Regions from separate parts of the Cellulomonas sp. NPDC057328 genome, predicted to be linked through region 2. Evidence: riboswitches for the same ligand, from Rfam matches in the RefSeq annotation. Region 2 holds a riboswitch; each other region holds the start of a gene.
What was found. Region 2 has a riboswitch for thiamine pyrophosphate ahead of ACFUMH_RS08290 (MFS transporter). Riboswitches for the same ligand answer to the same signal wherever they lie in the genome.

Region 1 (5,251 bases), on a different contig from region 2:
GTACGCGGTCGTGACCGCGGACGCCGGGCCGCCCCACGCCCGCCCCGCACGCGACAGCCGGTCGCGGTGCAGCTGCGCCTCGACGTCGAGGCAGCGGCTCGCGCCGCGCGCCCAGAACGCCTGCGCGGGACCGTCGGGCGCCAGCTCGCTCGCCCGCGCGAGCACGCGCGAGTACGCCGCGAGGTACAGCGCGTCCTGGTGCAGGTACGCCTCGAACGCGTCGCTCGCGAGCGTGCCGTCCGCCAGCGCACGGACGAACGGCAGGTCGTCGCACGCCGCGCGCAGGTCCGCCACGGCGTCCCACGCCGCGTCGCCGAAGGGGCGCGCGCCCAGGGTCGGCGCGTGGTGCAGGTGGTCCACCGGTCCGCGCCCGGAGCCGACCGCGAGCGCCTCCCCCGCCGCGATCGCGCCCGTGAGCCACGCCTTGGCCTCGCGCACGGCCGTGACCCAGTCGGGACGGCGCGGGCGCAGGGCGGCGACGGCCGCGGACAGCGAGCAGCCGGTCCCGTGCGTGGACGTCGTCGCGACGCGCACCGCGTCGAGCTCGACGACCGTCGTCGCGTCGACGACCGCGTCGGGGCTCGCGTCACCGTCCAGGTGCCCGCCCTTGAGCAGCACCGTCACCTCCGACGCCTGCGCGAGGCGACGCGCCTGGCCGACGGCTTCGCGCCACGTGCGCGCGGTCGGCTCGCCGAGCAGCACGCCGAGCTCGGGCAGGTTCGGCGTGACGAGGTCCGCGTGCGCCACGAGCCGGCGGACGGCCTCCTCGGCGTCGCGGTCGAGCAGACGGTCGCCGCTCGTCGCCACCATCACCGGGTCGAGCACCACGACGGGTGGACGCGTGCGCGTGAGCCACGCCGCGACCTCGTCCGCGACGGCGCGCGTGCCGAGCATGCCGATCTTCACGGCGTCGACCGTGACGTCGTCGCTCACCGCGTCGAGCTGCGCGCGCAGGAACGCGACGTCGGGCACGTGGACGGCCCGGACGCCGTGCGTGTTCTGCGCGACGAGCGCCGTGACGACGGCCATCCCGTAGGCGCCGTGCGCCGCGAACGACTTGAGGTCCGCGTGGATGCCCGCGCCCCCGGTGGGGTCGGTGCCGGCGACGGACAGGACGCGGACGCGGTGCGCGCTCACCGGGTCACCGCCGGCACCGCGGCACGGGCCCAGGCGTCGACGAGCGCCGCGGCGGCGCCGCCGGGGTCGGGCGCCGCGCACACGGCGCTCACCACCGCGAGGGCGTGCGCGCCGGCCCGGCGCAGCGTCGGCGCGTCCGCGGCGGACAGCCCGCCGATCGCCACGACGGGCAGCGCGGTGGCGTCCGCCACCGCGCGCACGCCGTCCGCCCCGAGCGCCGGCCCGGCCTCGGGCTTGGTCGGCGTGAGGCGCACCGGTCCGGCGCCGACGTAGTCCGCTCCCGCGGCCTCGGGCAGGAGGCCGGGGCGGCCGACGGACACGCCGACCACCGCGTCGGGGCCGAGCAGCGCGCGCGCGTCGGCCACCTCCAGGTCGGACCGGCCGACGTGCACGCCGTCGACGCGCGCACCGCGCGACCGGGCGGCCAGGGCCACGTCGGCACGGTCGTCCACGAGCAGCACCGCGGGCGGCGCGTCGCGCAGGGCGTCGGCGACGGCGACCGCGAGCGCGACCTGGTCGCGGACGCCGGCGTGCTTGGCGCGCAGCTGAACGGTGCGGACCCCGGCGCGCACGGCGGCCAGCGCGACGGCGGCGGGCGCGTGCCCGGCCGCGGCGCACACGTCGGCGTCGAGCACGAGGTACACGCCGTCGGGCAGCCGGCTCATGCGGGCACCGCCACGCGCGCCGCGACGACGAGCCGCTCGGCGAGGTCCGCGCCGGTGAGCGCGTGCAGCTCGTCCAGCAGCGCCGGGACGAACGAGCCCGGCCCCCGGGCCACCTGCGCCGCACGCTCGGCCGCCACCCCCAGCGCCGTGCTGGCACCCGCACCGGCGGTGAGCGGGTCCGTCACGGCGGCGAACGCCGCGACGAGCCCGCCGAGCGCGCACCCCGCGCCGGTCACGGTGGTGAGCAGGCGGTCGCCGACGGCGAGCCGCACCCGCGTGCGCCCGTCGGTGACGAGGTCGACGGGCCCGCTGACCGCGACCGCGCCGCCCGTGCGGAGGGCCAGCGCGTCGGCCGCCTCCGCCGCGGCGTCCACCTCGTCCCCGGCGTCGACGCCGCGCCCGGCGGTGGTCAGGCCCGCGAGCGCGCGGACCTCGCTGGCGTTGCCGCGCACGACGGCCGGTCGCTCCGCCACCAGGCGGGCCGCGAGGCGGGTGCGGACCGACAGCACGCCGACGGCGACGGGGTCGAGCACCCACGGCGTGCCGGCACCGGCGGCGACGGCGACGGTCGGCGCGACCGCCGCCCGCTGGTCGGGACCGAGGGTGCCGAGGTTCACGAGCACGGCGCCCGCGACCGCAGCCAGCTCCTCGGCCTCACCGGGTGCCGAGGCCATGGCCGGCGACGCGCCGATCGCGAGCAGGGCGTTCGCCACGAGGTTCGTCGTCACCTCGTTGGTCAGGCACTGGACGAGCGGGGTCCGGGCCCGCAGGTCGTCGAGGGCGAGCCCCGCGCGGGCGGCGAGGTCCTCGGGCGGGCAGGGGACGGCAGGCGTCGTCATCGCGACATCCCTTCGCTCGTGCTAACGAGATCAGGTTCGACGGGTGTGATCTCAGCCCTGCCTGGTGCAGGGCACCCCGTGTCGCCGGCCACCGTAGCGCAGCGCGGGCCCCGCGCGGACATACCGGACCACCTGGCGGACCCGGCCGGTCGGGCGGCCGGGCGGGAGGCCGCCGTGCCCGGGGACGACGACGGGGGTGGGCCCCGTGGACCCACCCCCGTCGCCGCGCGCACGGGTCAGCGACGCACGGTCACCGTCCGGCTGGTGCTGCCCTCGACGTTCGCCGCGTCGTCCGGCACGAACACCGCGGTGAGCCGGTGCGTGCCGCGGCCGAGGTCGCGCGGCAGCGTGCCGACCGCGATGCCGAGCACGACGTCGGCCCGCGCCACGACCCGGTCGCCCTCGCGCAGCTCCACCGTGCCCGAGGGCAGGCGGAGCGTGTCGAGGCGGACCGTGGCGACCCACGCCGACGGCAGGAACGCGAACGGCGAGGAGAGCACGTTCAGCGTGGTGCTGCTGCCGACCTTCTCGACCGTCACCGTGACCGGCGCCGACTCCGAGCCGCCGACCGTGTCGGTGCCGGCGTACCGGGCGACGACGTCGTACGTCCCGGCCGGCGTGCCCGCCGGCAGGGTCAGCCGGGCCTGGCCGCCGCGCAGCGGCGCCGTGCCGAGCACGGTCTCCCCCGCGACGAACGTGACCTCGCCGGTGACGGGCGCGTCGGCCGTCACCCGCGCCGTCAGGCGCACCCGCGGCGCGAGGTCGCCGTGCACCTGGCTGTCCGGCTCCGCGGTGAGCGTCGTCGTGGACGCGGGCAGGCCGGCCTCGACGACCAGCGGCACCGTCACCGTCGTGCCGCTCGGCTGCGCCACGAGGGTCAGCGTCCGCGTCCCGGGCTCGGTGCCCGCGGGCACCGTGACCGTGACCGCGCCCGACGCGTCGGGCCCCTCACCCCGGGTCAGCGTGGCGGTCCCCAGCGCGACGTCGTCGAGGCGCACCTCGAGCGACGTGTTGTCCGGCGCACCGAGGCTCGTGAGGTTGAGCCCGGTGACGGGGAACGTCATCTCCGCGCCGGCCTCGACCGGGTCGAGCGCCGGCACGCCGACCGCCCGCTCCCGGAAGTCCGGCGTGAGGCCGGGGTTCGCCTGCAGGTACGCGATCCACGCGTCCCGGTCGACGAGACCGGAGTCCGCCGTGTCCTGCCCGTCCTCGAAGACGCGGAAGTTGTCGCCGCCCTGCGCGAGGAACGAGAAGGTGCCGATCCGGTACTCGGCGTCCGGGTCGAGCGGCGCGCCGTCGACCGTCACCGACGTGATGCGGTCGCCCTGCGGACGGGACGCGTCGTACGTGTACGAGACGTTGTCCGACAGCCCCAGCTGGAGGTAGGGCCGGCTCGGGACGTTGCCGTCCTCGTCCGTCTGCCACTGCTGCTCGAGCATCGTCTCGACCTGGGCGCCCGTGAGCGTGGTCGTCCAGAGGTTGTTCACGAACGGCAGGACCGCGTTGGCCTCGGCGTACGTGATCGTGCCGTCCGGGGCCTGGAACAGCTCGTTGCGCAGGCCGCCGGGGTTGACGACGCCAATCTGCGCGCCGCCCCGCTCCGGGGCGTCGAGCGTGTCGAGCAGCGCGTCCGCGACGAGGTTGCCGAGCGTGGACTCGCGGCTGCGGTCGTCGCGGCCCGTGCTCGGCAGCGGGCCCGGGCCGACGTAGCGGCCGTCGACGTAGGAGCCGCCGGCGTACGCGGTCGTGATGTCCGCCGTCACCGAGCCCACCGGCTGGTTGCCGACCTCGGCCGCGTACGCGAGCGCCGCGGCGACGATGCCCTGCACCTCGGCCACGCGCGGGAAGGCCGCGACGAGCTCGGCGTCCGCCGTGGTGGTGCGCGCGACGTTCTCCGCCGTGGACGCCGTCACCTCGCCGGACCCGCGGTCGTAGGTCAGGACGACCTTGCCGAGGAACTCGCCGTAGGAGCCGGTCTGCAGCACCGGCCGCGTCCCGTCCTCGCCCGGCACGGGCGCCTGCCACGCGTACTGCTTGTGCGTGTGCCCGGTGAAGATGACGTCGACCGCGGCGGACGTCCCCGTGACGATGTCGGCGAAGGCGCCGCCCGCGGCGACCTCCTCCTCGAGCGTCGCGCCGTCGGGCGTGCCCGCACCGGCGCCCTCGTGGTACTCGGCGACGAGCACGTCGGCCTCGCCGTTCGCCTCGTCGCCGTCGGTCAGCTGCGCCGCGACGCGGTTGACCGCCTCGACGGGGTCGCCGAACTCGAGCGACGCGACGCCGCCCGGGCTGACGAGCGTGGGCGTCTCCTGCGTGACGGCGCCGATGACACCGACCGTGACGCCGGCCATGTCGAGCAGCGCGTACTCGTCGAGCGCCGGGGTGGTGGTGCCCGCCTGGTAGACGTTCGCGCCCAGGTAGGGGAACTCGGCGTTCTCGCCGCCCGCGATCACGCGGTCGACGAGGTCGTCGTACCCGCCGTCGAACTCGTGGTTGCCCACGGCCGACGCCGCGAGGTCGAGTGCGTTCAGCACGTCGATGGTCGGCTGGTCCCGCTGGACGGAGGACGCGAACAGCGACGCGCCGATGTTGTCGCCCGCGGAGAGGAAC
Region 2 (5,251 bases):
GCGCAGATGGTCGCCGACGCGGACGACGACCTCAAGGCGAAGATGGGCTGGATGGCCTACTTCGTCGCCGGCGCCAAGCACCTGAACGGCCGCCGCCTGCGGCTGCGGGTGCGCCTGGACGACCAGCAGGCCGAGACCGTGCGCGTGCGCAGCATGCTCATCGGCAACTGCGGCAAGCTGCCCGGCGGCATCACGCTGCTGCCCGACGCGATCATCGACGACGGCGAGCTCGACGTCGCGATGATCGACACGCGCGGCGGCATCGCCGGCTGGGCGCAACTGTTCGGCGAGGTCGCGCTGCAGGGCGTCGGCGTGCGCAACGAGCTGCCCGCCAAGATCGGCCGCATCGACCACACCCGCGCCCGCCGCGTGCACCTCGCCGCCAGCCGGCCGGAGCCCGTGCAGGTGGACGGCGACATCGTCGGGCACGCCGCCGAGGTCGAGGCGCGCGTCGACCGGCAGGCGCTCGTCGTGCGGGTGCCGGCGGCCTGACGGCGCAGGTGCACTCCCCCGCGCCGTCAGTAGACGGGCATGGACGGGACCACACGCTCGGATGCGTCGACGATCGCCGACGCGAGGTCGACCGCGTCCTGCGCGTCGTCGAGCGCGATGCCTGGCGATTCGAGGGAGGGGTACTCGGCGGCGTTGCGGATCCGACGTAGCCAGTCGAAGTGCCGCAGCGTCGGGCCGAGCGGCGGGTCGAGCTGAGCCAGCACGACGTCGAGCAGGACGGCGTGGGCGCCCGGTAGTGCACGCGCACGGAGCCCTTGGACGGCAAGCACCGCGGCCAGCGACTTCCGAGCGGCGTCATAGGCCACCTGGAACGCCGCAGTGGGATCCGCAGCGGCGGATGCCGCCGCTGTCCCCAGATGCGCACGGGCCTGCGTGAGCAGCAGGTCGGCCAGCTGTCGGCTTGCCGCCACGCGCTCGATCCGCCCATCGGCGATCAGCCGATCCACCTCTACGCGACCACGCTCCCAGCGGACGATCATCGTGAGAGCTCCAGGCGTAGGAGGGGACGTTCTCTGACCGTGCGGACGAACGGGTCCTCGTCGGACAGCCACGCCGAGCGACGTAGTCGATGGATGGTCACCGGAACCCTGAGCGCGTCCTCGGCCTCGGCAGCGACGTCGTTGAGGCGTACCCGCGGCACGTCGCCGATGACGAGCACGTCGACGTCACCGGGCTGATCCCCAGGGACGCCCGTGAAGCGGGCGGCCCAGGAGCCGTAGACGTAGGCCTCCTCCACCTCGGGCACGGCCGAGAGGAGGCTCTGCAGCACCGCGGGCGGGCCGTAGGTGGCGGCGATGATCTCGGTCAGGGGTCGGCGGAGCCGGTAGTCCGGGTTCGCGTGGACGAGCCGTGCGCGGCCGACGCGCGTGTCCCCCAGGACACCGGCCTCCACCAGCCGAGACACCTCTCGATGGACCACGGTGGGCTGTTCCCCGGTCAGGCGCGCGATGTCGGCGAGGGTGAACTGCTTCTCGGGCTGGAGCAGCAGCAGTGCCAGCACCGTCGCTTGCGTGTGCGACCTGAGGTAAGGCGCCAGTGCGGGCGGCGGCATTCGCATAACCTGACGATATCGTCACGTTATCGGATCCCGCAACGGCGTACGCTCGCGACAGCACTTCTCACGCCGCGTCGGTCATCGCCTCCTGCGGCGAGGTGGCCGCGCCCACCGCGACGAGGACGCCCCCGACCGCGAGCAGCGCCGCCACGGGTGCGACGTCGCCGGACGCCGCCTGCAGCGGCGGCAGCCAGAACGGGTACAGCGCCGGCAGCACGATCGACAGGCTGTACGCGGTGCCGTAGCCGCTGGACCGGACGGCCGGCGGGAACCGCTCGGCGAGGTAGGCACCGATCGGCCCGTACGCGGAGACCGTCACGACCTGCAGCACCGTCACCAGCACGACGAGGGCCCCGGGCGACGCCGGGCCGGCGAACGCCGCGAGGTACGTCGCCGGCGCCAGGACCGCGGCCGCGACACCGAACCCGGCGAGGAACCGGCGGCGGCCCACGCGCGTCGACGCGTGCCCGCTCGCGACCATCGCCACCGCCGAGACGGCCGTCGCGACGAGCATCGTGCGCGTCACCGCCGCGCCGTCGAGGCCGGCGACCACGCCGAGCTGCGACGTGACCACGGTCACGCCCATGGTGGTGAACAGCCACAGGCCCGTCATCAGCACCATGAGGCGCCACAGCCGGTGCCGCTCCGCGCCGACCAGCACGGTCGTCAACGGCCGCGCGGCCGGGGCGGCCGCCGCGCGCTCCGGGGTGTCGCGCACGTGCCGACGGAAGTGCACGACGGCGGCGAACGCGAGCACCGCGCCGACCACGAACGGCACGCGCCACCCCCACGCGGCGTACCCGTCGGCGCCGAGCACGCCCAGCAGCACCAGGACGAGAGCCGCGATCGTCGCGTTGGCCGCCGGCGACATCGCCATGACCAGCCCGCTGACGAACCCGCGCCGCCGCGGCGCCGACCACTCGATCGCGAGCGGCACCGCCGACGTGTACCCGCCGCCGATGAGCACCCCGCTGACGAACCGCAGCGCCACCACCGCGAGCAGCACCGCCTCGTGGCTCATCGCCGCGACCGGCAGCGCCGCGATGAGCAGCGTCGTCACCCCGAGGCCCAGCATGCTGGCCCGGGCGACGACGGCCCGCCCGACCCGGTCGGCGAGCGACCCGAGCAGCGCGGCCCCGAGCGGGCGGCCGACGAGGGTCGCGACGAACACGAGCCCCGCGTACGTGACGACGGCGCGGGTGCCGTAGAGCTCGGCCGCGACGGGCGCGAGCGCGAGCACCGGCAGGAAGATGTCGAACTGGTCGACGTAGTTGCCGAGGACGCCGCCGCGCACGGCGGCACGGGCGGGGTCGGCACGTCCCGGGGCCGGGTCGGCCGGCGCCTGCGCGCCGGGAGTGGGCAGGACAGGACGGACCTCAGGCATGGCACTCCCTACGCCGGCATGACCCGGACAGGTTCGGACGGTCGACGGCCCGACAGCCGTCCTCTCAGCCCGCTGGTGCGGGCTCCCGTGTGGTGGTGGCGGCGATGCTAGCGACGCCGGGCGCAGCGCTGCGGGGGCGTCCACGGGCGGCGTCGTGCCCGGTCCGCACCTGGCGGCGGCCGAAACGGTTCGGGCCTGGTGGGGGCGGCGGGACGGCCGGAGTATCGACGGCAGCGCCGCCCGCCGCGGGCCGGGCGCAGTCCGACGAAGGAGTCGACCGATGCCCCGCTCCGCGCCGCAGCACGTCCCCGCCGGCGGGCCCCGACGCCGCCGGACGTCGCTGGTCCTCGCCGTCGCGCTGGCCGCCTCCGGGCTGGGCCTGGCGTCCACCGGCCCCGCGGCGACGACCCCCGCCGCGCACGCCGCCGTCCTGCCCTACCAGGACGCCGCGCTGCCGACGGCGACCCGGGTCGCGGACCTCCTCGGCCGCATGACGGTCGACGACAAGATCGGCCAGATGACGCAGGCCGAACGGGCGGTCGTGACGCCGGGTGACATGACGACGTACCGGCTGGGGTCCGTGCTCTCCGGCGGCGGCTCGGCGCCGACACCCAACACGACGGCGGCCTGGGCGGACCTCTACGACGGCCTCCAGCGCGGGGCGCTGGCGACCCCGCTGCAGATCCCGATGCTGTACGGCATCGACGCGGTGCACGGGAACAACAACGCGCTCGGCGCGACGATCTACCCGCACAACATCGGCCTCGGCGCGACGCGGGACCCGCGGCTCGTGCAGGACATCGGGCGCGCGGTCGCGGAGGAGGTCACCGCCACGGGCGTGGACTGGACGTTCGCGCCGTGCCTGTGCGTCGCCCGGGACGACCGGTGGGGGCGCACGTACGAGTCGTTCGGCGAGGACCCCGCGATCGCCTCGGCCATGGCCTCGATGGTGACCGGCTTCCAGGGCGAGCGGCTCGGCGGGCCGGCGTCCGTGCTGGCGACGGCCAAGCACTACCTCGGCGACGGCGGCACGGTCGGCGGCGACGACCAGGGCGACGTCCGGGCGACCGAGGCCGAGCTCCGGGCGGTGCACCTGCCGCCGTTCCGGGCCGCGGTCGAGCGGGGTGTCGGCTCGGTCATGCTGTCGTACAGCAGCTGGAACGGCGTCAAGATGCACGGCAACCGCTACCTGCTCACGGACGTCCTCAAGGGCGAGCTCGGGTTCGAGGGCGTCGTCGTCTCGGACTGGGCCGCGATCGACCAGCTCGACGGCGCGCGGGGGTTCACCGCGCAGGAGGTCGCCACGGCGGTCAACGCCGGGCTCGACATGATCATGGTGCCGAACGACTACCGGACGTTCCTCGGGCACCTGCGCCAGGGCGTGCAGAGCGGTGCGATCCCGATGTCCCGCGTCGACGACGCGGTGCGCCGTGTCCTCACGCAGAAGATCGAGCTCGGCCTGTTCGAGCGGCCCTTCGCCGACCGCTCGTACGCCTCGACGGTCGGCAGCGCCGCGCACCGCGCGCTCGCCCGGACCGCGGTGCAGAGGTCGCAGGTCGTCCTGAAGAACACGGGCGTCCTCCCGCTCGCCCCGACGGGCGGGAAGGTGTGCGTCGCCGGGCGCAACGCGCACGACATCGGCAACCAGAGCGGCGGCTGGACGCTGTCGTGGCAGGGCGCGAGCGGGGCGACCGTGCCCGGCACGACCATCCTCGAGGGCGTCCGCGAGGTGCTCGCCGGGCGCCGCACCACGACGTTCGCGGCGGACGCGGGCAACGTCGACGCGTCGTGCTCCGTGGCGGTCGCGGTGGTCGGCGAGACGCCGTACGCCGAGGGCGAGGGGGACCGCCCGAACGGGCTCGCGCTCGACGCCGTCGACACCGCGGCACTCGACCGCATCCGGGCCACGGGGGTGCCGACGGTCGTCGTGCTCGTGTCGGGGCGCCCCCTGGACGTCTCCGGCATCCTGCCGTGGGTGAGTGCGCTCGACGCGGCGTGGCTGCCGGGCAGCGAGGGCGCCGGCGTCGCGGACGTCCTGTTCGGCCGCGTCGCACCGACCGGGACGCTGCCGGTGTCCTGGCCGGCCTCGGCGACGCAGCAGCCCGTCAACGACGGCGACGGCCGGACGCCGCTCTTCCCGCTCGGCGCGGGGCTGACGTGGTCGGTCGACGGGACGGGCCCGACACCCTCCCCGACGCCGACGGCCTCCCCGACACCGACGCCCACCGTGACCCCCGCGCCGACCCTCACCCCGACGCCCACCGCGACGCCCTCACCCACGCCCCCGCCGACACCGACGC
Region 3 (5,251 bases), on a different contig from region 2:
CCGGCAGCACGGTGCGCACGACGAGCGGCACGGCGACCACCGCCTGCGCGACGGGCACGAGCACGCCGGACGTGCGCAGGTCCAGCGGCAGCCCGAACGGCCGGTCCAACGAGACGAGGAACCCGAAGCCCACGGTCACCGCCGACACGCCCAGGGGCAGCATGAACAGCGCGTCGAGCCCGGCCACGGCGCGCCGCCCGGCCGGCCGTCGCGGGCGCCGCGACACCACGAGCGCGACGAGCCCGCCGACGACGAGCGCGAGCACGGTCGCGTCGAGGGCGACCCGCAGCGACGTCACGGTGGCCTCGAGCGCGCTGACGCGCAGCACGTCCGCCGGCTGCGCGAGCCGCGCGTAGCTGTCCAGCCCCCAGCCGTCGGGCGTGCGCAGCGACCGGACGACGAGGTTGACGAGCGGCAGCGCCAGCAGGCCGACCGCGGTGACCGCCGTGACGGCGACCGCGACGGCGTCGAGCGGGTCCCGCATCCGCACGGGGTGCGCCGCGTCGACGGGCTCGGTGAGCGCGAGCGCGCGCTCGGTGCGGCGCCGCGCCCGGCCGGCGAGCACGAGCGCGCCGACCACGACGACGAGCTGGAGCACCGACAGCACGGCCGCCGCGCGCAGGTCGAGGAACTGCGTCGTCTGCACCCAGATCTCGGTCTCGACGGTGCCGAACTGCCGCCCGCCCAGCACGAGCACCGTGCCGAACGCCGTCGCGCAGAACAGGAACGTCAGCGACGCCGCCGACGCGATCGCCGGCGCGAGCGCGGGCAGCGTCACCGTGCGGAACGCGCGCCACGGCGACGCACCCAGCGACCGCGCGGCCTGCTCGGCGCGCGGGTCCAGCCGCTCCCACAGGCCGCCGACCGTGCGCACGACGACGGCGTAGTTGAAGAACACGAGCGCGAGGACGATCGCCGTCCGCGTGCCGTCCAGCCCGAGCCCGCCGAGCAGGCCGCCCTCGACGAGCAGCGACCGGAACGCGACGCCCACCACGACGGTCGGCAGCACGAACGGGACCGTGACGAACGCGCGCAGCGCGCCGCGCCCGCGGAACGTGCACCGGTGCAGCAGGTACGCGCCCGGCACGCCCAGCAGCACCGCGCCGAGCGTGCCGAGCGTCGCCTGCGTGAGCGTCTGCCCGACGATCCGCCACGTGCGCGGCCGGGACAGCACGTCGGCGAACCCGCCGAGGTCGAGCACGCCGTCCGCGACGAACCCGCGCCCCACGATCGCCGCGACCGGCCAGGCGAAGAACACGCCGAGGAACAGCAGCGGCGCCGCGACCGCGGCCGCCCACGCGAGGACGCGCCCGAGCGGCACCCCGCCGCCGCGGACCCCGGGGGGTGCGGCGGCGGGGCGGGCCCGCTCGAGCGTCGTCGTCATGGCCGGGTCGTCAGCCCACGACCGTGTCGGACCACTGCGTCAGCCACTCCTCGCGGTGCGCGTCGATGTCCGCGGCCGGGACCTCGAACGGCTCCTCGGCGAGCGGCGCCCACCGCGTCCACTCCTCCGGCAGCTCCACGGCCGAGCTCACCGGGTACACGTACATCGACGTCGGGATGTCGGCCTGCACCTCGTCGGAGAGCAGGAAGTCGATCAGCTGCGCCGCGCCCTCCGGGTTCTCGGCGCCCGCGAGCACGCCCGCGTACTCGACCTGGCGGAAGCACGTGTCGAGCAGCGCGCGGGTCGTCGGCTCCGTGCCGCCCTCGGGGACGGTGAACGGCGGGGACGACGCGTACGACAGGACGACCGGGCGCGGCCCGTCGCCGCCGCCGGCGGTGAAGTCGGTGTAGTAGGCCTCCTCCCAGCCGCTCGCGACCTTGAGCCCGTTGTCGCGCAGCCCCGCCCAGTACCCCGTCCAGCCGTCCTCGCCGTACGCGCCGACGGTGGCGAGCAGGAAGGCCAGGCCCGGCGACGACGTCACGGGGTCCGGCACGACGACCAGGTCCCGGTACGCCGGGTCGAGGAGGCTCTCGAGCGTCGTCGGCTCGGGGACGCCCTGCGCCGCGAACCACGTCGTGTCGACGTTGAGGCAGACGTCCGAGTAGTCCACCGCGATCAGCGCACCCTCGTCGTCGCCCTCGACGGCGTAGGCGGCGGCGTCCTCGGCGGCGGGTGCCGTCACGTCGGCCGGGACGACGACCCCCTCGTCGAGCGCGCGCGTCGCGAACGTGTTGTCGAGGCCGTAGACGACGTCGCCGAGCGGGGCGTCCTTGGTGAGCACGAGCTGGTTCGCGAGCGCGCCGGCGTCGGCCTGCTGCACCACCTCGACGGTCAGGCCCGACTCCTCCTCGAACTGCTCGAGCAGGCCCTCGGCGAGCGCGAACGACTCGTGCGTGACGAGCGTGACCGTGCCGGCGTCGGCGCTGCCGCTGGGGTCGCCGGACGCGTCGTCGGCGCCGCCGCCGACCGCCGAGCAGGCGCTCAGCGCGAGGGACGCGACGCCGGCGAGGGCGAGGGTGCGGGCACCGGTGCGGGTGCGGGGGGTCATGTGGTCGTGTCCTCCGTCGTCGTGCGGAGGGGTCCCACGCCGACGCACGCACCCGCGGGGACGCACGACCGGCGGGGAAAGAGCTAGCCCGACTCCCTACGCCGGTATCACCCGGATCAGGTTCGAGGGTCTGCGGTGGTCCGCACTCTCAGCGTCCAGCGCGTCCTCGCGGACGCCCGACGCTCCCCTGTCGTTCACCGCGATCCTAGACCCGTGCACCGACGTCGTCGGACACGCGTCCGACGCCCGGCCCCCGGGTCCGCAGCGGCGCCCGGCGCCCACCGGACTGCGGAGTGCCCCGCACCCCGTTAGCGTCGTGCCAGCACCGCAACACGGCGCACGACCTGGGAGGACGCGTTGGGCGACAACGACAAGTCGATGGTGGCGAAGCTCGTCGGGATGGGCGTGACGCTCGGTGCGGCGTGGGTCGCGCACAGGGTCGTCGAGCTCGGCTGGGAGAAGGCCCGGGGCCACAAGCCGCCGGCACCGGACTCGACCGACGACGACATCAACTTCTCCGAGGTCGCCGTGGCGGCCGTCATCACGGGTGCGGTGGTCGCGCTGTCGCGCGTGCTGGCGACCCGCGGCGCGGCCAAGCTCATCGCCCGCTAGCCGGTCTCACCCTCGCGGCCCCTGTGAGATCGCGGGTCCGCTGCGAGGTCGCGGGTTCGGTGTGAGGTCGCGGGCTGGAAACCGCGACCTTGCACGCAACCCGCGACCTCGCGTCCGGTGGGGGATCGGCGGGCGCGCGTGCGTCAGTGGCCCGCGCCCAGGCGGCCCGCCAGGCGGTCCAGGCGGGCCGCGCTGTCGGCGTTGACGCCGACGAACTCGACCTCCGTGCCGCGGGCGGCGTAGCGCTGCCGGATCGCGTCGAGCGCCGCGACCGTGGACGCGTCCCACACGTGCGCCCGGGACAGGTCGACGACGACGCGCGCCGGGTCGCCGGCGTAGTCGAACCGGTGCACCAGGTCGTTGGAGGACGCGAAGAACAGCGCGCCCTCGACGGCGTACACGCGCTCCCCGTCGTCGTCCGCCGCGTCGAGCCGCGTGACCGTCGTCAGGTGCGCGACGCGCCGCGCGAACAGCACCGTCGCGACGAGCACGCCGACGCCCACGCCGTACGCGAGGTTGTGCGTCGCCACGGTCACCGCGACGGTCGCGACCATCACCGCGGTCTCGGACAGCGGCATGCGGCGCAGCGTGCGCAGCGAGTGCCAGTCGAACGTCCCGACGGCCACCATGACCATCACGGCGACCAGCGCCGCCATCGGCATGATCGCGACGACGTCGCCGAGGCCCACGCACAGCACGAGCAGGAAGACGCCCGCGAGGAACGTGGAGATGCGGGTCCGCGCCCGCGACACCTTCACGTTGATCATCGTCTGGCCGATCATCGCGCAGCCGCCCATGCCGCCGAAGAACCCGGTGACGACGTTCGCGACGCCCTGCCCCCATGCCTCGCGCGTCTTGTCGGAGTGCGTGTCGGTGACCTCGTCGACGAGCTTCGCCGTCATGAGCGACTCGAGCAGCCCGACCACGGCCATCGCCAGCGCGTACGGGAGGACGATCTGCAGCGTCTCGAGCGTGAACGGCACGTCCGGGACGAGGAGCGACGGCAGGCTCTCCGGCAGCGCGCCCTCGTCCCCGACGGTCGGCACGGCGATGCCCGCCGCGACGACCAGGACGGTCAGCAGCACGATGGCGACCAGGGGCGCCGGGACGACCGTGGTGAACCGCGGCAGCAGCACCATGATCGCGATCCCCGCCGCGACGAGCGGGTAGACGACCCACGGCACGTCGACCAGGTGCGTCAGCTGCGACGTGAAGATGAGGATCGCCAGCGCGTTGACGAAGCCGACCATCACCGAGCGGGGGATGAACCGCATGAGCCGCGCGACGCCGGCGAGCCCGAGCACGACCTGGAGGACGCCCGCGAGCACCACGGTCGCCAGGAGGTAGTCGAGGCCGTGGTCGCGCACCACCGGCGCGACGACCAGCGCCACGGCTCCCGTCGCGGCGGAGATCATCGCCGGCCGCCCGCCGACGACCGCGATCGTGACCGCCATGGTGAACGACGCGAACAGCCCGACGCGCGGGTCCACGCCGGCGATGATCGAGAAGGCGATCGCCTCGGGGATGAGCGCGAGCGCGACGACCAGCCCGGCGAGCACCTCGGTGCGCAGGCGCGCGGGCGAGCGCAGCGCGGAGCGGACGGACCACGTGGCGTCCGCCTCGGGGGCGCCGTCGACGGGGACGGGCGTGGGCGCCGGGTCGGCGCGCGGGACGACGGGCGCGGGCTCGCGGGGCGTGTCGGCAGGCACAGCTGTCCCCTTCCGGGGGTGATGCGGGGCGGGGACCGTGCGCGGCGTCGGGCACGGCAGGGCGTGGCGCCCTGGGGCGGCGGCAACTCTACCCTCACGTGAGGGTAGGGTCGACCGTCCCGGCCGGCGGTGGCCGACGACCCGGCAGGATGTGCCCATGACCGACGGCTCGCAGGCGACGACCATGCACATCGGCGCGGTCGCGGAGCGCACGGGCCTGTCGCTGCGCACGCTGCGGCACTACGACGAGGTCGGCCTGCTGCGTCCGTCCGGCCGCACCGACGGCGGCTTCCGCCTGTACACGGACGCCGACGTCGAGCGGCTGCTGCTGATCCGGCGCATGAAGCCCCTCGGGTTCTCGCTCGAGGAGATGGCGGACCTGCTCGCCGTGACCGACCGCCTCGCGGCCGGGGACGTCGACGACTCGCTGCGCGCGCA
Region 4 (5,251 bases), on a different contig from region 2:
GCCCGGTCCTGCCCGAAGGTCGGCTCGTCCGCGAGCACCACGTCGTGGTCCCCGACCGTCGCCGCCGCGACCGCGAGCCGGCGCTGCTGGCCGCCCGACAGCCGGAACGGGTCCGCGCCGGCGAGCGGCGTGAGGTCGTGGGCGGCGAGCGCCGCGTCGGTGCGGGCGTCGACGTCGGGCACCCGCGCCCGGCGCAGACCCCAGGCGACGTCGTCCCGCACCGTCCGGGCGAGCAGCTGCTGCTCCGGCCGCTGCAGGACCAGCGCGGGGCGCGGGCCGCGCACGACCCCGTCGGCGGGCAGCAGCCCGGCGAGCGCCAGCAGCAGCGAGCTCTTGCCCGACCCGTTGAGCCCGACGACGGCGGTCACCCGGCCGGCGCGCACGTCGAGCGAGACCCCGTCGACCGCGGTGCGGCCCCCGCGCCGGACACGGAGGTCGCGGGCGTGGAGGAGCACCGGGGACCCGGCCGGGGCGCGGGGGGACGACGGGGCCGGCAGGTCCCGCAGGTCGCGCACCCGCGCGGCGGCGAGCTCGGCCCACCAGGGCAGCCACGTGCCCAGCGCGGCGAGGTCGGGGGCCAGGTCGCCCAGCACGTCGCGGGTCGGACCGTCGGCGAGCACGCGGCCCGCCGCGCCGAGCACGACGACGCGGCCCGGCCCGGTGCGTGCACCGCCGGCGGCCCCGTCCGGGCCCTGCCCGCCCTGCTCGTCGAGCCGGTGCTCGACGAGCAGCGTGGCGCGCCCGGCCGCGGCGCGGCCCACCGCAGCGCCCACGGCGGCGGCGCCCGCGGGGTCCAGCAGCGCCGTGGGCTCGTCGAGCAGGAGCACCCGCGGACGCGCCGCCAGGACCGTCGCGAGCGCCACCCGCTGCCCCTCGCCGCCCGACAGCCCGGCCGTCCGGCGACCGTGCAGGTGCGCGGCCCCCACGGCGAGGAGCGCCGCGCGCACGCGGGGGCCGATCTCCTCCCGCGGGACGCCCCGGTGCTCCAGCCCCGAGGCCACCTCGTCCGCCACGGTCGGCAGGCACAGCTGCGCCCACGGGTCCTGCGTGAGCGTGCCGACGTCGCGGGCGACGCCGGCCGTCGTGGTCGTCGGCACGGCGGGCGCCCCGGGGGCGACCGGGGCGAGGACGCGGTGCCCGGCGACGCGCACGTCGCCCCACGTGGACGCGTCGACCTGCTGCGGCACGACGCCGGCGAGGGTGCGCAGCAGGGTGCTCTTGCCCGACCCGGACGTGCCCAGCACCAGCACCCGTTCGCCGGCGTCGACCCGCAGGTCCACGCCGGCGAGCACGTCGTCCCCGGCGTGCGGCCAGCGCACCCGCAGACCGGTCACCTCGATCACGCCGTCGCCCCGTCCACGCCGGCCTCGTCCACGCCGGGCCCGTCCGCGCCGGCACCGTCCGCGCCGGCACCGCGCGCCGCCCGCCGGGCACGCCGCTCGCGGCCCAGCGCCGTCTCGTCGAGCACACCGGTACGGGCGAGCGCGTCCCCGAGGACGCGCGCGAGCAGCCCGCACAGCACGACGCCGCTCACCACCTGCAGCCCGATGCGCAGCGCGAACAGGTCCTGCAGGTGCCAGCCGTACCGCACCGTGCCGAGCAGCGTGCTGGCGAGCCCGGCGCTGACGCCGCTCGCGACGAAGACCCACCACCCGTACCGCCGGTACCGGGTGAGCGTGAACGCCAGCTCGGCGCCGACGCCCTGCACGAGCCCGACGAGCAGCAGCATCGGCCCGACCGGCGAGGCGAGGAACGCGACCTCGACGAGCGCGGCCACCAGCTCGACGACCACCCCGACGCCGGGCTTGCGGACGATGTAGATCGCGAGGGGCGCGACGACCATCCACCCGCCGATGAGCACGTGCTGCGCCAGGTCGCCGAACGGCCCCATCGCGATCTGCAGCGCCGCCCACGCCTGCACCAGGGCCCAGTACAGGAACCCGAACACGACCGCGAGCACCGCCAGCAGCACCAGCTCGGAGAGCGTGAGCCCGCGCCGTGCCCGCACGTCGACGACCGGCGCGTCGGCGCTCCGGTCGGCGTCGACGCGGTCGGCGCCCGCGTCCGGCGCGACGTCGCGCCCGGCCGCGGTCACGGCGCCACCGCCGACGACGCGACGGACGGCGACCCGACGGACGGCGACCCGACGGACGGCGACCCGACGGACACGGTCACGTGCGTGACGACGTGCCGCACGTGCTCGCCGGTGCGCGCCCACGCCAGCGCGACCGTCCCGAGCACGTCGGCGAGGTCGCCGTCGAGCCGCGTGACGCAGTGCTCGGACGTGACGCGCACGCGCGTCCCCGCCTCGTCGACCGCCGCGAGCACGGCGTCGAGGTGCCCGCCCACGCCGAGCGGGTACAGAGCCCAGTGCGCGCTCGCGGGCACGCCCACGGGCGCCGGCGGGGCGAGGTCGACGGGGGCGAGGACGACGTCGTCGCCGAGGTCGCACGCGACCTCGCCGGGGCAGCCGCGTGACAGGTGGACGTGCGCCACGACGTGGCCGCCCTCGCGCGCGACCGCGGCGACGAGGTCGACGACGACCCGCAGGACGTCCGCCTCGGGGCCGCGCACGAGCGTCGACACGTCGTCGGTGACGACGTCGACGCCGGTGCGGTCGAGCACGGCCAGCGCACCGAGGAGCACGTCGGCGAAGTCGTCGCGGTGCGGGTGCACCGACACGCGGGCGCCCACCCCGAGGGCGGCGGCGCGCGCACGGGCCGCCGCGCCGTCGCCGGCGGGCGCGCGGAGCGGCGTCGCCGCGGGGGTCGGCGCGTCGGCGCCCGTCGGGTCGTGCGGGGCCGTCGCGGGCGGCGGGTTGGCGGTCGTGCGGGTCACGGGTCCTCCCGGGGTCGGGCCCCCGGGTGAGGACGCAGCCGGGGCAGGAGGACGCGACGCACCCCGGCACCCGTGCGCGTCCCGCCCCGGCGCGCAGCCGCGGGGGCGCGCGACGGGGACGAGGCGCGCCGCGGTCGCCGCGGCACGAGCCCTGCTCCCTACGCTGGTGCTGACCAGATCAGGTTCCACGGGTCAGCCGGTGGGACGACGGGCGTCCGGCCGGCACTCTCAGCGCTCCTGCGCTCCCCGGGGGCGTGTGGCGCCGACCCTAGCGCGGCCCGCGCCTGCGGCACCAGGGCGTCCGCGGTCCCGCGCCGTCCGCTGCACGGGTCGTCCGCGGAAGCCGCGGGGCCGGGCCCTGCCCGGCCCCACGGCTCAGTCGGTGATCGGCGTCAGCACGGCGATCCGCCAGGTCCCCGCGTCGTCGACGAGCTGGTAGATGAACCGCTCGGTCCGCTCGTCGCCGTAGCGCCAGGTCACGTCGGCCCAGACGCTGTGGCCGGTCTCCGCCACGACCCGCACGTCGGACGAGACGTCGTCGACCCCGTCGTACTGCTCCCACGCGCTCGTGAAGAACGCCTCGGTCTGCGACCGGTCGGCCACCGCCAGCGACTGGGCGGGGAACGCGATCAGCGCGGGCACCGCGTACAGCCCGGCGACCGCGCCGGCGTCGCGGGCGAGCAGCCCGCGCGCGTACTCGTCGAAGAACTGCTCCACCTCGGGGCGATCCGTCATGCCCTCCACGCTACGGGCGGGGCGTCGGACCGGCCTCCCGGGACGGGATCGCCGGTCCGCGCGAGGAGGACGGCGGTGTGTCGCCTCAGCCGAGCCAGCCGCGGCGCCGCCGGGCGCGGTCGATCGCCGTCACCGACTCGCGCTCCGCGGCGTCCGCGGCCGCCTCCGCCAGCCCGTGCAGGCGGCCCAGCGTGAAGGCGTTCTCGCCGTCGAGGTGGGCCTGCATCGCCATCCGGCGCAGGGAGGCCTGCCGCACGCGCGCGTCGTGGTGGTCGCCGAGCGCGGACTGCACGTCCTTCGCGCGACGTGCGGACCGGTGCGCGGCGCGGCCGACGGCGGACGCCGCCACCTCGCTCGCGTACCGGGCGCGGCGCGCGTCCTTGCGGGCCTCGTGCAGCGCGTGGTCGCGCGCGTCACCGGGTGGCAGGGCGAGGGCGCGCCCCACGGCCGCGTCGAAGCGGCGCCAGGCGCGGCGCGCCCGGCGGGGAAGGAAGCGGTCGGCCGGCTCGTCGGCGCGCGGACCGGCCGGGAGGTCCTCGGCGAGCGCGGCGAGCGCGGCCAGCGTGCGCCGGTGCGCCCCGGACGCCAGGTGCGTGCGCAGCGGGTCGAGCGCCGCGGTGCGGGCGGCGCGCCGGTCGTCGTCCACGCGCGTGCGGACCGGCCCGACGACGAGCTCGTCGGGCTCCCGCTCGAGGCCGCGCAGGAGGGCGTCGCGCTCGACCGCCGGGTCGCGCACGTCCCCGAGCAGCCGGCCCAGCGCCCGCAGGTCGTCCCGCAGGGGCTCGACGCGCTCGCGGTCCAGGACGGGCCGGAACACCCCGAGTGCGGTGCGCAGGCGCCGGGTCGCGACGCGCGCGTCGTGCACGGCGTCGTCGTCGCCCTGCTCGAGGCCGGGCCCGGCGGCGACGAGCGCCGCGACGGCGGCGGCCACGTAGGCGCGCACGTGCTCGCGGGCCGTGCCGTCGCGCGGCTCGGCGGAGGCGTGCGGCAGCGGCGTCGACGGCGCGTCCGACGTGCCGCTCATGCCGCGCCCTCCCCGTCGCCGTCCGCACCGTGCCCGGCCGCGACGCGCTCGTCGTCCCGCACGGGTCCGGGCGGCGTGCCGTCCCCGAACGGCCGGCCGCCCAGCGCCTCGCGACCGTGCGGGGTGAGCCAGCCGCCCACGAGCGGGCCGCGGGGCACGACGCCCGACGGGTTGATGTCCGTGTGGACCTCGTAGTAGTGCTGCTTGATGTGGACGAGGTCCACGGTGTCGCCGAAGCCCGGCGTCTGGAACAGGTCCCGCGCGTAGGCCCACAGCACCGGCATCTCGGTCAGCTTCGTGCGGTTGCACTTGAAGTGGCCGTGGTAGACGGCGTCGAAGCGCACGAGCGTCGTGAACAGCCGCACGTCCGCCTCGGTGATCGTGTCCCCGACGAGGTAGCGGCGGTCGCCGAGGCGCTCGGTCAGCCAGTCCAGACCGGCGAAGAGGCGGTCGTAGGCGCGCTCGTACGACCGCTGCGACCCGGCGAAGCCGCACTTGTACACGCCGTTGTTGACGTCGCGGTAGACGCGCGCGTCGACCGCGTGGATCTCGTCGCGCAGCGCCTCGGGGTAGAGGTCCGGCGCGCCGGGGCGGTGGTGCGCCGTCCACTCCGTCTCGAGGTCGAGCGTCATCTGCGCGAAGTCGTTCGTCACC

Region 1: another riboswitch for thiamine pyrophosphate. It lies ahead of thiM (hydroxyethylthiazole kinase); the one in region 2 lies ahead of ACFUMH_RS08290 (MFS transporter).
Region 3: another riboswitch for thiamine pyrophosphate. It lies ahead of ACFUMH_RS02455 (thiamine ABC transporter substrate binding subunit); the one in region 2 lies ahead of ACFUMH_RS08290 (MFS transporter).
Region 4: another riboswitch for thiamine pyrophosphate. It lies ahead of ACFUMH_RS09975 (YkoF family thiamine/hydroxymethylpyrimidine-binding protein); the one in region 2 lies ahead of ACFUMH_RS08290 (MFS transporter).

What each region holds. Positions count from the first base shown of each region.
Region 1 is NZ_JBHUZW010000147.1:416-5,666, forward strand. It holds gene thiD (bifunctional hydroxymethylpyrimidine kinase/phosphomethylpyrimidine kinase) at 1-1,137, opposite strand, end outside; gene ACFUMH_RS17545 (thiamine phosphate synthase) at 1,134-1,802, opposite strand; gene thiM (hydroxyethylthiazole kinase) at 1,799-2,641, opposite strand; TPP riboswitch at 2,632-2,730, opposite strand; gene ACFUMH_RS17555 (ExeM/NucH family extracellular endonuclease) at 2,878-5,251, opposite strand, start outside.
Region 2 is NZ_JBHUZW010000033.1:8,794-14,044, reverse strand. It holds gene ACFUMH_RS08305 (diacylglycerol/lipid kinase family protein) at 1-492, shown strand, start outside; gene ACFUMH_RS08300 (HEPN domain-containing protein) at 519-992, opposite strand; gene ACFUMH_RS08295 (hypothetical protein) at 989-1,570, opposite strand; gene ACFUMH_RS08290 (MFS transporter) at 1,632-2,951, opposite strand; TPP riboswitch at 2,940-3,050, opposite strand; gene ACFUMH_RS08285 (glycoside hydrolase family 3 N-terminal domain-containing protein) at 3,232-5,251, shown strand, end outside.
Region 3 is NZ_JBHUZW010000006.1:60,229-65,479, reverse strand. It holds gene ACFUMH_RS02460 (ABC transporter permease) at 1-1,384, opposite strand, end outside; gene ACFUMH_RS02455 (thiamine ABC transporter substrate binding subunit) at 1,395-2,492, opposite strand; TPP riboswitch at 2,569-2,691, opposite strand; gene ACFUMH_RS02450 (DUF4235 domain-containing protein) at 2,850-3,104, shown strand; gene ACFUMH_RS02445 (SulP family inorganic anion transporter) at 3,248-4,813, opposite strand; gene ACFUMH_RS02440 (MerR family transcriptional regulator) at 4,971-5,251, shown strand, end outside.
Region 4 is NZ_JBHUZW010000044.1:16,771-22,021, forward strand. It holds gene ACFUMH_RS09965 (ABC transporter ATP-binding protein) at 1-1,343, opposite strand, end outside; gene ACFUMH_RS09970 (ECF transporter S component) at 1,340-2,095, opposite strand; gene ACFUMH_RS09975 (YkoF family thiamine/hydroxymethylpyrimidine-binding protein) at 2,092-2,838, opposite strand; TPP riboswitch at 2,993-3,088, opposite strand; gene ACFUMH_RS09980 (hypothetical protein) at 3,214-3,573, opposite strand; gene ACFUMH_RS09985 (CHAD domain-containing protein) at 3,659-4,597, opposite strand; gene ACFUMH_RS09990 (glutathione S-transferase family protein) at 4,594-5,251, opposite strand, start outside.